Regions from separate parts of the Pseudoalteromonas sp. 31A1 genome, predicted to be linked through region 2. Evidence: riboswitches for the same ligand, from Rfam matches in the RefSeq annotation. Region 2 holds a riboswitch; the other holds the start of a gene.
What was found. A riboswitch is a leader RNA that binds a small molecule or an ion and turns the genes downstream of it on or off. The one in region 2 is predicted to bind lysine.
Positions count from the first base shown of each region.

Region 1 (7,308 bases), on a different contig from region 2:
AGTTTACCCACTTAGCTCTCCATTCGATTAGCGACTCGGGTACTACTGTTTCTCCTTTTAAGGATTCAGTAAGCACATCAAAGGTATTGGTGTAGTCGAGCTGGTTATCTTTTAATAGCGTTAATAACTCTGCAATTAACTCACTTCCGCTTGCATTTTTTGCACGCAAGCCCATTTTTTTCTCCCACATAGCCGTAAACTCAGCATTAAACTGCTCAGCAAAGCTATTAATGTATGGCGTCATTAACGAAACAGCTTGCTCGTCATCATCACTAATAAGCGGTATTAAGCTCTCAGCTAAGCGTGCGCAGTTCCAGTTAGCTATATTAGGCTGGTTACCAAAGGCATAACGACCTTGTTTATCGATAGAGCTAAACACGGTGTCAAAATCAAAATTATTCATCATGGCGCAGGGGCCGTAATCAATGGTTTCTCCGCTTACTAGCGTATTATCGGTATTCATTACTCCATGAATAAAACCAACGCGCATCCAACTAACCACCAATTCAACTTGGCTTTTAATTACAGCGCCTAAAAAGGCTAAATAGCGTTGTGGCCCTGTATCTGTTATTTCTGGGTAGTGTCGTTCAATAGCTAAATCAGCTAAATTTTTAAGCCCTTCAACATCGCCTTGCGTCGCTAAATATTGAAATGAGCCAACACGAATATGGCTCGTTGCTAAACGAGTCACTATGGCACCTGCTTGTGGTGGATTACGATAAACCGTTTCACCACTACCAACAACCGCTAAGCAGCGTGTGGTTTTAATGCCTAGTGCATGCATTGCCTCGCTCATTACGTATTCACGAATAGCAGGACCAAGAGCACAACGTCCATCTCCCCCTCTTGAGTAAGGAGTAGCACCAGAGCCTTTTAATTGAATATCCCACAACTGGTTTTTATCATCATTAATAGCGCCCAATAAATGCGCTCGCCCATCGCCTAAACGTGGTGAAAAATGTCCAAATTGGTGCCCAGAGTAACCAAGTGCTACCGCAGGAATCGCCTGTTTCTCGTTACCGCTAAAAGTGCTAGCACGCAAATCAGCTGCAACGTTAATATTAAACTCTTTTGCTAAGCTCTCGTTCCACAGCAATAACTGAGGAGAGGCAACGCTTGCAGGGAAATCTTCTATCGCAAAGTTTTCCGTAATGTCTGTGTATCTTGGCACTAATTTCATGGTAATTCCTATTATTGCTGACTTATACCAACACGGTTGTCACCAACGCCATAAGCAACAATTAAACTTAACTCTTGCATACTTAAGCCGCTTTGCTTTTGCATTTCATTAAAAAAAGCTTGGGCAGCACTCAGTGATTTTTTAGTTTGTAAGCCGCCGTCTATAATTTTATGAGCACGTAAGTAATTCTCTACATCGCGTGATAGTAAAAAAGTATCTTTACCAAGTGCTCGTAGCGCATAAGGTCCTGTATTCCCGCCTAAACGCGAACCATGTTTTTTTAAATACGCCCATAAACCAATAATATCGTCTGCTGGCCAATTAGCGACAAACTGGCTAAAACTGCCATGTTCCCCTGCTATTTCGTGGATCATGTAAGCATTTTCGGTAATTGTTTTTACTTTTTTATAGTTACGAACGATTCGCTCATCCGTTGCTTTTTGTTCCAGCATATCAGGTGGCATCATTAATAACTTATCAACGCTAAAATTCCAAAAAACCTCTCTAAAGCCTGGCCACTTATTATTAATGACTGACCAATAAAAGCCGCTTTGAAATACTTTTCGAGTAAATTCCTCAAGCCAATCGTCGTCACTTAACGTGCTTAGTTGTTTTTTAGATAGCGGTTTTGCAAGTAATAACTTAAGCATTTTTTCGGAGCCTTTTCGCTCTACCGCTCGCTTATAAATATCGCTAAATTTTTCCATACTAATTAAATACCTCACTACTTATATTGCTAGTGTACGAGAAAAGCACCCAATACGTAACCACTCCCATTATGGATGAATGAATATGCATTTAGTCGCTTGACACCTAGACGGCTAAAATGCTTTAATCGCCGTAATTACCCTATTTAAATTGCACAGGTTTGTAAGTTTTTACTCTACAAACAGGTGTAAAGGGCTAGAAGAGGTGCGTTATTCAGGTAGCGTATGTTAGGAGCGCAAACTCCAGTGAGCATACGTGAGGGGAATTAACGCCGAGAAGTAACCACTTTTGCGAGGTGTTTATTTCGGGCGACTAGGTTGAACCCTAGCGACTGTCACCAATAGCTGCTTATAAAAGCAGCTTATTAGTTTGGTGGAGAGCTTCTGGTCTTAAATATTAAGGCCGTGCGCCCTATTATTTTAAGCCCATTCGCTCTTCGAATTATTAGTTCGAACGACGTTAATGCGGCTCCTTCCATAAAGCTTTTTAACTCTTCGAATAATACCAATTGCATTAAATTAGTTATCGCTAAAATGATCACGTTTTTAATAAAGTTGGTACAAATTATAAGTTCGTGAGAGATGATCAACAACTTCAATTTAAACGACTACTCATTGTGGACCGCGCTCGTAACGCCATTTGATCAACATGGCGATGTTGACTACAACACGTTAACTAAACTGGTTAGCGATCAAGAAGCAGCACATAACGGTATTTTACTACTTGGCAGTACGGGCGAAGGTTTAGCACTAACGCTAAAAGAGCAACAAGCCATTGTTGAACACGTATGCCAGCTAAAACCAGCAGTACCACTCATGGTTGCTGTGGGCGGTAGTAACTTAAAGCAACAAATTGAGTGGGTTAACTACTGTAATACACTACCTATTCATAGCTTTTTACTTGGCTCGCCGCTTTATGCAAAACCCGGTGCTATAGGTCAAACCCATTGGTTTGAAAGCCTACTTAATGCAAGTGTTCACCCGTGTATGCTTTATAACGTACCCGGTCGAAGTGCTATTAGCATTCCAACGGCAACAATTCAAAACTTACAAAATAATAAAAATTTATGGGCGTTAAAAGAAGCGAGCGGCAGCATTGCTCAGTTTGAAGCTTATCGCCAAGCTGCGCCTAATTTAGCTATTTTTAGTGGCGACGATGCGCTAATGCCTTATTTTGCTCAAGCTGGCGCAAAAGGTTTGGTGTCGGTAGCTGCAAATGCATGGCCCGCACAAACTCACGAGTTTGTTAAACGCAGCTTAAGTGGTCAACACCCTAATTTATTTGCCCAGTGGTCAAGCGCTATTAATAGCCTATTTGCTGTTGCAAACCCTATTCCCGTAAAGGTATTGATGCATTTGCAAGGTCGCTTAAGCAGCCCGCAACTTCGTCCACCTTTAACACACCTTGAGTTAACTCAAACCGATTGCATCACAACTGCAAACAACACCATTTTATCTTGGCATTAAATACAGGTTTTTATAATGAGCTGGTTAGAGCTATTAAATAATTTAGAATCGGGCGCAGTACGCGCAGCATCACAAAACGAAAGCGGCCAATGGCAAGCTAACGTAGAAGTAAAACAAGGCATTTTGGATGCCTTCAAAAATGGCACTAATACTGAGTTTGCAGGTGGTTTTGTTGATAAACATAACTTAGCTCCGCAAGAATTTAGTACTGACGATGGCGTACGTATGGTGCCGGGTGGCTCTAGTGTTCGCCGTGGTGCTTATGTTGCTAAAGGCACGATTATTATGCCACCAGCGTATGTAAACATTGGTGCATACATCGACGAAGGCACAATGGTAGATAGCCACGCATTAGTTGGCTCGTGTGCACAAGTAGGTAAAAACGTACATTTAAGTGCTGCAGTGCAGCTTGGTGGTGTACTTGAGCCAATTGGTGCAAGCCCAGTAGTTGTAGAAGACGACGCCTTTATTGGCGCTGGCTGTATTATTGTTGAAGGCGTAGTCATTAAAAAAGGCGCAGTACTTGCCCCAGGCGTGCGTTTATCAGCAACTATTCCGGTATACGACTGCGTAAACGAGCGCCAACTCGATAAAGGCGAGCCAATCCCAGAATTCGCGATCGTAATACCAGGCTCTCGCCCTGCGTCAAACGAGTGGGCGCGCGAGCAAGGCTTAAGCATGTCGTGTGCGTTAATTGTTAAATACCGCGACGAGAAAAGCGATGCATCGTTATTGCTAGAAGAGGTTTTACGATAATGAGCTTTTTGAGCACGCCTATCAAAACCGCTGTAAATACAATTACACAACAACTTGATACACCTTTTTTTGTTTACGACCTAGATCAACTAAACACGCATCTTGCACGTTTAGTTGCGCAAACCGATGTAAAACTGTGGTACGCGGTAAAAGCAAATCCACTGTCTAAAATTATTCAAAGCTTAGACAGTGCTGGCTTTAATTTTGACGTAGCAAGTAAAGGTGAGCTTGAGCAAGTGCTAGCACAAGGTATTAGCTCACAGCGCGTGCTCAACACAGGGCCTGCAAAAAGCCCTAAACAAATTAAACACTTTATTGAGCGCGGAGTACGTATATTCGTAGCCGAAAGCCTCAATCAAGTACGTTGGTTAAACCAACAAGCGCAACTGCAAAATACGCAGTTACAAGTGTTACTGCGAGTGCAATTACGCTGGCCTGAAGGTGAAAAAAATCCACTGGGCGGCGACAGCCTTACGCCGTTTGGTTTGGGTTGTAATGAGTGGCAAGCTTTAAATATATCTGATTATTCAGCTCTTAGTTTTGATGGTTTGCATATTTTTCAGTGGGGCAACATGCTTAGCACACAAAAGCTAAGCGACTTGTGGTCACAAATGATTGCCCCCCTTAGCCAACTTGCCAACGATTTAAATATTAGCCTTAAAATTTTAGATTTAGGCGGTGGTTTAGGCATTCCTTATACACAAAATGAAGCAACGCTTGATTGGGATGACTTAATAGCTGCTCTCGCTAAAATAAAGCATGATGCGGGTGTAGAAGAGTTATGGATGGAGCTTGGCCGTTATGCCGTAGGCGAATGTGGTCATTACGCAAACCCAGTGGTAGAGCGCAAACAAAACTATAACCAAGAACAGGTTATTTTGAGCGGTGGCATAAATCATTTATTACGCCCTGCTGTTACCAGCCAAGATTTTCCTGCTGCGTTACTGCGTGAATCCAGTGCTAAAACTCAAGCGGTCACTTTATACGGCCCACTTTGTACAGCGCTTGATTGCTTGGGTGAACATAACTTACCAAGCGATTTAAATGAGCACGACTGGCTAGTATTTAGCCAATGCGGTGCTTACGGCTTTACCGAAAGTATGCCGTATTTTTTATGCCATGAGCTCGCCGGCGAGTACACATTGCAAAACGGTGAACTTACCTGTGTTCGCCAAGCCGAAAATGCCAGCCACTACTTAAGGTAATAAGCATGAGTAATACAACACACATCAGCCAAGAGAACATTGTAGTAGGGGAAGTTGCAAACGGCTTACCGCTTACAATTCCTGTTTATCGTTTAAAAGGCGATGGCACAGGGCCTAGTGTTTATGTTCAGGCCAATATGCATGGCGCTGAAGTACAAGGCAACGCTGTTATTTTTCAGCTACTTGAGCAATTAAAACATCTTAACCTTAGTGGCGATATTACCCTTGTACCTTATGCAAATCCGATTGGTTGTAATCAAAAATCTGGCGAGTTTACCCTTGGCAGGTTCGATCCGATTACGGGCACTAATTGGAATCGCATGTATCACTACAATAAAAATTTAGTGGCACAGTTTGCACAAAATCATACCCAGTATGACGACGCTACATTAAAAAGTAACTTCAAACAGGCGCTTATTGACGAAGTAGACAGCAAACTTAACGGCCCGGCTTATTTACTTAATACGGGTAAACGCATTGCGCTTAACTTACAAAAGCTCGCTCATCAGGCTGATATAGTACTCGATTTACACACAGGCCCTATTTCAAGCAAGCATTTGTACTGCCCAACCTATGCAACCGACAGCGCACGTTACTTTAATATTGAGCATGTATTGCTTATTCCTAGTGATTTTGACGGTGCTATGGATGAAGCTAACTTTTGCCCATGGTGGCATTTAAGTGATGCACTTAGCGAGCAAGGTCGTGAATTATCAATACCTGTAGAAGCATTTACTGTAGAGCTAGGCAGCCAAGAAAAAATAGACTTAAAAGAAGCACTAAACGATGCTAACAGCATTTTAAGTTACTTAAATCACAAAGGTGTTTTACAAAACGCACCACATACGCCAGCTAATATCACTCGCTATGCATGTAATTTAGATAACTACTTTGCTTATTACGCCCCCATTGGCGGCATGGTTGAATACATAGCCCCACTTGGTGGGCACATTAAATCCGGTGAGCCTATTGCTAATATTTTACGCATGGAGCGCTACTTAAGCGAGCAACCACTGCAAACACTTACTCTCGATTGCGATGCAATTGCCATTTTGCACTTTGCCTCGGCGAGTGTTAACCAAGGCACCGAACTTTATAAGTTTTTTACTAACATATTTGAGCTTTAGCTCACCCTTCTCATTGCGTGAGAGTAATACCAATTGCATTAAATTAGTGATCTATTATAGCGATAAGAAAATAGCTTAATAACAAGGCTAAAATTATGGTACATAGTTGTTCTATATAAATAATTTTTAACGTAGTTAGTGAGTTATTTAATACGCTAGAATGATCATGTTTTTAATAAAATTGGTATAAATTAACTAAAATAGTTAATTTGCATTAAAAAAGCGGCCTAGGCCGCTTTTTTTCTGATCTATATTTACTTTGTATACGTAGTGTCCTCGTTATAAATACAAATTCAGTAAAAGTTCACCGTTACATATGTAAAAAGACGTTATAATTAAATTAACGCATACAACACAACCCGAACCCACAAGGAATTACAATGAGCTGGCGCCACTGGATCACACTTTCTGCCTTAATAAGTACAGCTACCTTCGCACAAGAAGAAGTTGCTACAAATGAGCAAGACAACGACATCGAACTTGTAAAGCAGTGTATTTTAAATGAAGTAATTGGCGGGGATGGTAAACAAACATTAGACGATCTTCGTAAAAAGTGTTCAGCTCTTGAAGAAAACAAACAACTTACCGCGCTTGATAAACGCCAAGCTCGTGAAGAAGTAGGTAAAAAAAATAGAAATGTAATTACGCCACATAAGCGTAACTATATTTTACCGCTTTCGTACGTATCACACCCAAACGATCGCCCATTTGATGGCTTTGATGCACTAACCGACGACAACGACGGTGAACCGCTCGACAACTTAGAAGCAAAATACCAGCTATCGATAAAAGTGCCTCTTTACGATGATTTTTCGGATAAAGACCAAGCCATATTTTTTGGCTTTACACTGCAATCGTATTGGCAG
Region 1 is NZ_WTKY01000008.1:98,850-106,157, forward strand. Features, by position in the region: gene GQR52_RS09965 (protein adenylyltransferase SelO family protein) at 1-1,180, opposite strand, end outside; gene GQR52_RS09970 (DNA-3-methyladenine glycosylase I) at 1,192-1,887, opposite strand; lysine riboswitch at 2,080-2,279, shown strand; gene dapA (4-hydroxy-tetrahydrodipicolinate synthase) at 2,470-3,354, shown strand; gene GQR52_RS09980 (2,3,4,5-tetrahydropyridine-2,6-dicarboxylate N-succinyltransferase) at 3,370-4,110, shown strand; gene GQR52_RS09985 (PLP-dependent decarboxylase) at 4,110-5,315, shown strand; gene GQR52_RS09990 (succinylglutamate desuccinylase/aspartoacylase family protein) at 5,321-6,442, shown strand; gene GQR52_RS09995 (phospholipase A) at 6,823-7,308, shown strand, end outside.
Region 1: another riboswitch for lysine. It lies ahead of dapA (4-hydroxy-tetrahydrodipicolinate synthase); the one in region 2 lies ahead of lysC (lysine-sensitive aspartokinase 3).

Region 2 (7,308 bases):
ATTGTTGGCAGCTTCGCGCGGGGTTGGTGCAAAGCTTCCTGAATGTTCTGCAGTCCACGTTTGTGCTTTAGCTTGAGTACGGTTATAAACGCATACGCTGTGCCCTGCTTTTGCTAAATGCCCCGCCATTGGGTAACCCATTACGCCTAAACCTATAAATGCGACTTTCATTGACATAAAAATGACCTATTTAACTGATAACTTAGAAACTAGACCTCGATTATGTCAACCGGTCGATAAAAAAGCGAATGAAAGTCTTTATAAAATTTCCTTAGCGGGAAAGGTAAGTAGGTAACCTATGGACAGTATTTATCAATTTAATGCACCACTTTTTAACAGCGAAAATTTTTCTCTTAGCCAATTACAGGGCAAAACCGTCCTTATTGTTAATACAGCGAGTAAGTGTAATTTTTCGGTGCAATTAAATGCGCTCGAAAAGCTCTATCAGCAATACAAAAGCAATGGTTTTACTGTACTTGCGTTTCCCTGTAACCAGTTTGGCCAAAATGAGCCGCTTGATAATTTAGCCATTAAAGACTTTTACCAAGATCAATTTAATACCTCGTTTGAGGTATTTGGTAAGGTAATGGTAAATGGGCCAGAAACACATCCGTTGTTTAATTATTTAAAGTCGCATACGCGGGGTATTTCGCAAAATCGTGCAATTAAGTGGAATTTCACTAAGTTTTTAATTAACTCACAAGGGCAACTTGTTGCACGTTATGCACCGCGCACTAAGCCCGAAACACTTAAACAAGTAATCGAAAGTAACTTACTGCAAGCCGTAAAGTTAAGCGCAGCTAAAGATGGTAAAAAGGTATCTTCAAAAATACCTTTGTTTACCTCAAGTAAGGCTCCGCTTAAGGCTTAATTTAAATCAATAAAATGCGCACTACTAAAGCACAGGTTTATAAAGTAGTTTATTGTATTAGTAATAAATAATACTCCTTAAGCGTCGAGGCTATTACCATGAACATTGCTTTTTTTAGTACTCAAAAGTACGAACTGCCTTTTTTTGAACAAAGTACACGCGATCAGCGTGATATAAAAATAACGTATTTTGAACAAGCCTTGAGCGAACAAACCGCTATTTTAGCAAATGGGTTTGATGCCATATGCGTATTTGTTAACGACACCGTAAACGCCGCTGTTATTGAGCAACTGGCAAGCCAAGGCATAAACACTATTTTGCTGCGTTGTGCAGGGTTTAATAACGTTGACTTACCTGCAGCAAAAGCACATAAATTAAAGGTATTACGCGTCCCTGCTTACAGCCCAGAAGCCGTAGCTGAGCACTGTATAGCGCTTATGCTAACGCTTAGTCGTAAAACGCATAAAGCATATAACCGCGTACGCGAAGACAACTTTGATTTAAACGGTTTATTAGGCTTCAACTTACACAATAAAACCGTGGGTATTGTAGGTTGCGGTAAAATTGGCCTTGCGCTGTGCAACATTTTAAATGGCTTTGGTGCTAAAGTATTAGTGTGCGACCCATACGCACAACCTGGCAATTATACTATTACCGATATAAACACCTTGCTTAGCCAAAGCGATGTGATTTCTTTGCATTGCCCACTTACCGAGCAAACTCATCATTTAATAAATGACGAGGCGTTTAGCAAAATGAAAACCGGCGTTATGCTTATTAATACCTCACGAGGCGCACTGCTTGATAGTAACGCGTGTATTAGCGCGCTTAAAACTAAAAAACTAGGCTACTTGGGGCTCGACGTATACGAGCAAGAGTCGGAGCTATTTTTTAAAAATCATAGCGACGAAATAAACCAAGACGATATATTTTCGCGCTTAGTGAGCTTTAAAAATGTTTTAGTAACGGGGCATCAGGGCTTTTTTACCCAAGAAGCACTTACCGAAATAGCAAACACAACCCTACTTAACGCGCTGGAAGTAAATGAAGGTAAATCTTTAACTAATGAGGTTTTATAAAGACCTAGGCTTTACCTAAACAACACGCACAAAAAAGCGAAGTGCGTTTTAAACTCACTTCGCTTTTTTAAGCTGTTTTTTTAGCTTAGTTATAATTAACCAAAGGCAACGTTTGCAAATACCAAGGTCATTAATATTGGGCAAACAAAACGAATATACTGAGCAAACCAGTAATGTAAGCCGGTTGTTGCTTGATGTAATTTGTTACCACGTTTCCACATCCAGCCTACAGTAATAAAGTAAAACAAGCCCATAAGCGGTAATTGGTATTGGGTAAATAGCATAATAACTAAGCCAAATAACCAATCAAAATTTAATATAATGGCGCTTGCACACACAAGTACAACGGCGCTCACTGCCCATGTTGCTTTGGTGCGGCTAACGTTATGGTTTTCGACTAAAAACGCTACCGGAATTTCGGTGGTCGATATAGTTGACGTAACCGATGCGATAGACATTAATACAAAAAACAATAAACCAACTAATAAGCCAATTTCGCCCATGGTGCTAAATAGTGCAGGTAAAATAGCAAAAATAAGTTGGCCTTCGCCAATCAGTTTACCACCACTAAATACCTCGACACCGTTGTGCTGCGCCACATAAATAGCAGGAATAATAAGTAACCCTGCTAAAAACGCAACGCTGGTATCAAGTAAGGCTACACCTGCGGTGAGCTTAGGTAAATTAGCATCGGGCTGTAAATACGAGCCGTAAATCATCATACAACCTACACCTAACGAGAGCGAAAAGAACGCTTGCCCCATTGCGGCAATAATTAAATTAGGGTCGAGTATTTGGCTAAAATCAGGAACTAAATACGCGGCAAAGCCTTCGCTTGCGCCATCAAGTGTTGCAATGTAGGCAATTAAACCAACAAGCAGCACAAGTAACAGTGGCATTAAACGGCGCGACCAGGTTTCGATTCCCGATTTAACCCCTTTTAAAATAATACTGGCAGTTAAAATAAGCATAAGCGGCGTAAATACAAAATTACGCAGCACTGAGTCGCTATGTAAAAACTCGCTTGCGCCTGTAAAACCAAAAAAGGTGGTTATGGGTTCAATAGCGTACGAGAGCATCCACCCTGCCACTATTGAATAAAAACTTAGCATAACAACTGCGCCCGCAAGGCCTATGTAACCGGCTGCTGCACCTACTTTACGGTTAGTGTTTTGCCATGCATCGCCCAATGCTTTTACAGGATTAGCTTGTGCTTTGTGACCTAAATAAAGTTCGGTATACAGCGCAGGAAGCGCAAGTAAAAATATAACAATAAAGTAAACCAGTAAAAAAGCACCGCCGCCATGGTTGGCCGCTTGCGTAGGAAAACCCCAAATATTACCCAAACCCACTGCTGCGCCAGCAGCGGCTAAAACAAAACCGAGTCGGCTTTGAAACCCATCACGCACTTGTGCCATACATCTACAAATCTGTTATTATTTTGATTGTTGTGAATTAAACCATATTTCATGCCAGCTGAGTAATAAAATTGTACCCAGCCTTTATTAGTGGCGTTAACCGCTCACAATATCAGCGACTTCTTTTGCTTTAGGGCTTTTATGACTGAACACTATTTTAAAAACGCCTTGAGTATTACTTCAACTCAATTGGCAAATTTGTCTTTAGCGAGTAACAGTATTTTATTATTTAATGCTAAAACACTTGATCTTAGTGACTTTAATTTACCCGATTGCTTAAGCCCATTTGAGTTAACCATTATAAACCGCCGCAAAAGCCCGCCAGCTAAGCAAGAGTATTTAGCGACGCGGTTATTGTTAAAACACCTTATTAAAGTAACGCAGCCGCAACATGCGCACGTAGCCCTTAATAAAATGAGTACCGAATTTGACGAGGCAAGCTCAAAGCTGCAAATACATTTAAATGGTAATATTATTAACACCTGTATTTCGCATTCGCATGGTTTGGTTGGGGTCGCGCTAAATTTTGATAAAAGTGAGTTTGGGTTTGATATTGAAAAAGTAAGCCTAAAGCGCCCGTTTGAAAAGCTCGCTAAGCATTTTTATCATAATGATGAAATTACACTTATCACTGAGCCTACTAATACCCAAGCCCAAGCAGATACATTTTTTAGAATTTGGACATTAAAAGAGTCACTTGCTAAAGCCACCAGCCGCCCTATTGCAAAATTACTTAGCCCCAATGTGTTTGACGAATTACATAGTGCAAAGCTGAGTGCTTGCAGTAATAGCATTACTGTAGCTGATAGCAGTGACAGCAATGTTTGTTTTGATGTAAGTGTGGTGCATAAAAAAAGCATCGACTGGCGATGCTTTTTATTAACTGATTTTATTAAGTGATTTTATTAAGTGATTTTGTTAAGTGACTTTATTAGGTAACTTTAATAAATCGCTTTCCTGAATAACCGCTATTTAAGCAGCAAAATCGTTTTCTAATAAACGGCTATGAATAGACTGTACTACGTTATCTGACTCAGTTTGCTCTACTAAAAAGCACAGGTTGTGCTTACTAGCACCGTGACAAATTAGTCGAATGTTAAAGTCTTTTAGTACACTCATTAAGTTCATTTCGTGTTGGCGTAATTGAATCTCAGAGCCAATAAGTGCCACCAATGTTAGGTTGTTTTCTACCGACACATGGCAAAACTCTGCAAGCTTATCGAGGCATTCTTGATCAAGCTCTGGGCGCGATGCGTTTTGCGCGTTATCAAGGGTTATAGCTACGCTGATTTCTGATGTGGTTACCAAATCTACCGATATATTGTATTCACTTAATAGTGTAAATACGCGTGCTAAAAAGCCGCTTGCTAGGAGCATTTCGGGGCTTTTAAGCGTAAGCAATATTTGGTTTTTACGTTGCGTTACTGCGCGTATACCTGGTTGCTGCGATTTTTCGCGCTCAATCCATGTACCACCACGCTCTGGCTCTCGGCTAGAACCAACAAACACGTTAATGTGGCTCCGGCTTGCAGGTAATATAGTTGCTGGGTGCAATACTTTTGCGCCAAAGGTCGCCATTTCAGCGGCTTCGTCAAAACTTAAACGTGCAATTGGCGTCGCTTTTGCGCACAAACGCGGGTCGGTGCTAAAAATACCCACTACGTCGGTCCAAATATGCACGCTTTTAGCGTTAATTGCTTCAGCTAAAAGTGCAGCGCTGTAATCTGAACCACCACGTCCAAGCGTTGTTGTTTGACCGTATTCGTCACTGCCAATAAAGCCCTGAGTCACAATTACTTGAGCGTCTAATAACGGGATTAAATGTTCTTTAGCGGCTTGCGCTGTGGCTGCAACATTAGGCGTTGCTTTACCAAATTGGCTGTCGGTTTTAAGCACCTTGCGCACATCAAAGCGATCGGCGTTTAAACCTTGTAAACGCAACACCTGAGCAAATAAATAAGACGACAAACGCTCACCAAAGCTAAGTAGCTCGTCGTGTTGCTGATCGGTTGTTAGTGACTCTTGAGCCAATGTTTGAAATGCTTTTAGGGTTTCGTTAAAGCCAACCGCTAAATCGGCATCTAGCGATAACTCATCTAAAATAATGTGTTGAATAGCAAGCACGCCGTTTATATGCTCTTGGCGCTCACTTGAGGTAATACTTGGTTTGCACAGTGCAACTAAGTGGTTAGTTACGCCGGCACTAGCGCTCACGGCAACAATACGTACGCTTTTATCTGCAACAATAATTTCGCTACAGCGACTCATCGCTTCAAAGTTGGCAACACTTGTTCCGCCAAATTTGGCAACGATGTAATCTGATTTTGCGCTTAACTCTGTTTGAGGCACTGTTTGTGGCGCTGATTGGGTAGTCATTTAGTCTCCTTTCGCGATATCCAAATCGCAATAAAACAAGAAGAACTTGGCAAAGGAATGCTTGAAGATAAGTCCACTGCCAGAAGCTCTCCACCTATATTGGTGACAGTTTTGAGGATTCAGCCCCATAAACCGAAAAACAATGACGACGTACCATTATTTTCCTCGGCGAGTACTTCCCTCCTTAATGATCATCGGCATTCGTCGCCTAACATTAAGTACCTAAGTATCGCACCTCTTCTGAATGCTTTATTAACCAGTGGCTAATAAAACAAAACCCCACTAAGTAGCGGGGCTTTGAAAGTTATCGTTTAGACGTCTAGCTGTCAAGCATTTAATAATTTATGCATCAAATAAAACTGCCCATGTAATACGAGCCTGCATAACCTACGGTGTAGCAAATTAATAAATGCAGCGATAAACGCAAGTAGCTCATAAAGGTAAGCGCTTTAACTTTGCTCATGGCAATAATGCCCGCAGCCGACCCAATGATAAGCATTGAACCGCCCACGCCCGTTGCATACGTAAACGACAACCAGTGTTGTTGGCTCATTACTATATCGGCTTTTAATAAAGCAGCAGTAAGCGGTACGTTATCGACCCCTGCTGATAATATGCCCATTAAGTAGTTTGCGTACTCGGGTGCCATTACCGTATATAGGTCGGTAAATTTACTCAACATACCAATTTCTTTAAGTGCGCCTACAAGTAAAAGTACACCTACAAAAAACAATAATGTGTCGTATTCTATATCGCGAACAAAGTCGATTATGTCTTTGTTAATGTCTTTTTTGCGCATTAAAAATTGCGCGACTAAAAACATCACTGATAAGCCAAACAAAAAGGTGAGTAAAGGCGGTACGCTGTAAACTACACTCAGCATAAGTGTGCTCACTACGGTAGATAAAAATATAACAGCAATGGTAATGTCGGTTTTTTCGATGCGGGTTTTACCTGCACCAGCAAACTCAACACGCCCTTTCATACCGATAGATAGTAACGCGGCTAGCAACATAACGCTTGCAAGAGCTGGCGCTATAAGTAGTAATAAATGAGCAATGGTTACTTTGCCGTCTAAAAATATCATCAGTGTGGTTACGTCACCTGTTATTAGCGATACCCCACCTGAGTTAACCCCAAACACAATAAGCGTGGCGTATTTAATGAGCTTTTTAGGTTCAAGTTTTAACGACATAACAACCGCGAGCGATATAAGCGTAGCTGTTACGTTGTCTGAAATCGACGAAAACAAAAATGCAAAACCACCCACCAAAAACATGAGCTTTTTTTCGCTAATACTTTTTGGCATAACACGGTGCACAATATTTTCTATAAACCCCTTTGAATTTAAATACGCTACAAAGGTCATCGCAGCCATTAAAAATAGCCATAACGAGGCGATTTCTAAAATATTTTCATTTAAAAGGTGTTGAATCGTATCGGGGCTTTGCCCGTGTAGAGGGTATATAAAAAGAAGAATCCAGCAAAGCGTACCAAAAAACAGCGTGGTTTTAGCTTTATTAACATGGATTATATCTTCTATAACGATCAGTAAAAATGCAAT
Region 2 is NZ_WTKY01000007.1:161,876-169,183, reverse strand. Features, by position in the region: gene GQR52_RS09545 (NAD(P)-dependent oxidoreductase) at 1-177, opposite strand, end outside; gene GQR52_RS09540 (glutathione peroxidase) at 299-871, shown strand; gene GQR52_RS09535 (2-hydroxyacid dehydrogenase) at 970-1,950, shown strand; gene GQR52_RS09530 (sodium-dependent transporter) at 2,046-3,368, opposite strand; gene GQR52_RS09525 (4'-phosphopantetheinyl transferase superfamily protein) at 3,510-4,268, shown strand; gene lysC (lysine-sensitive aspartokinase 3) at 4,341-5,744, opposite strand; lysine riboswitch at 5,820-5,992, opposite strand; gene nhaD (sodium:proton antiporter NhaD) at 6,094-7,308, opposite strand, start outside.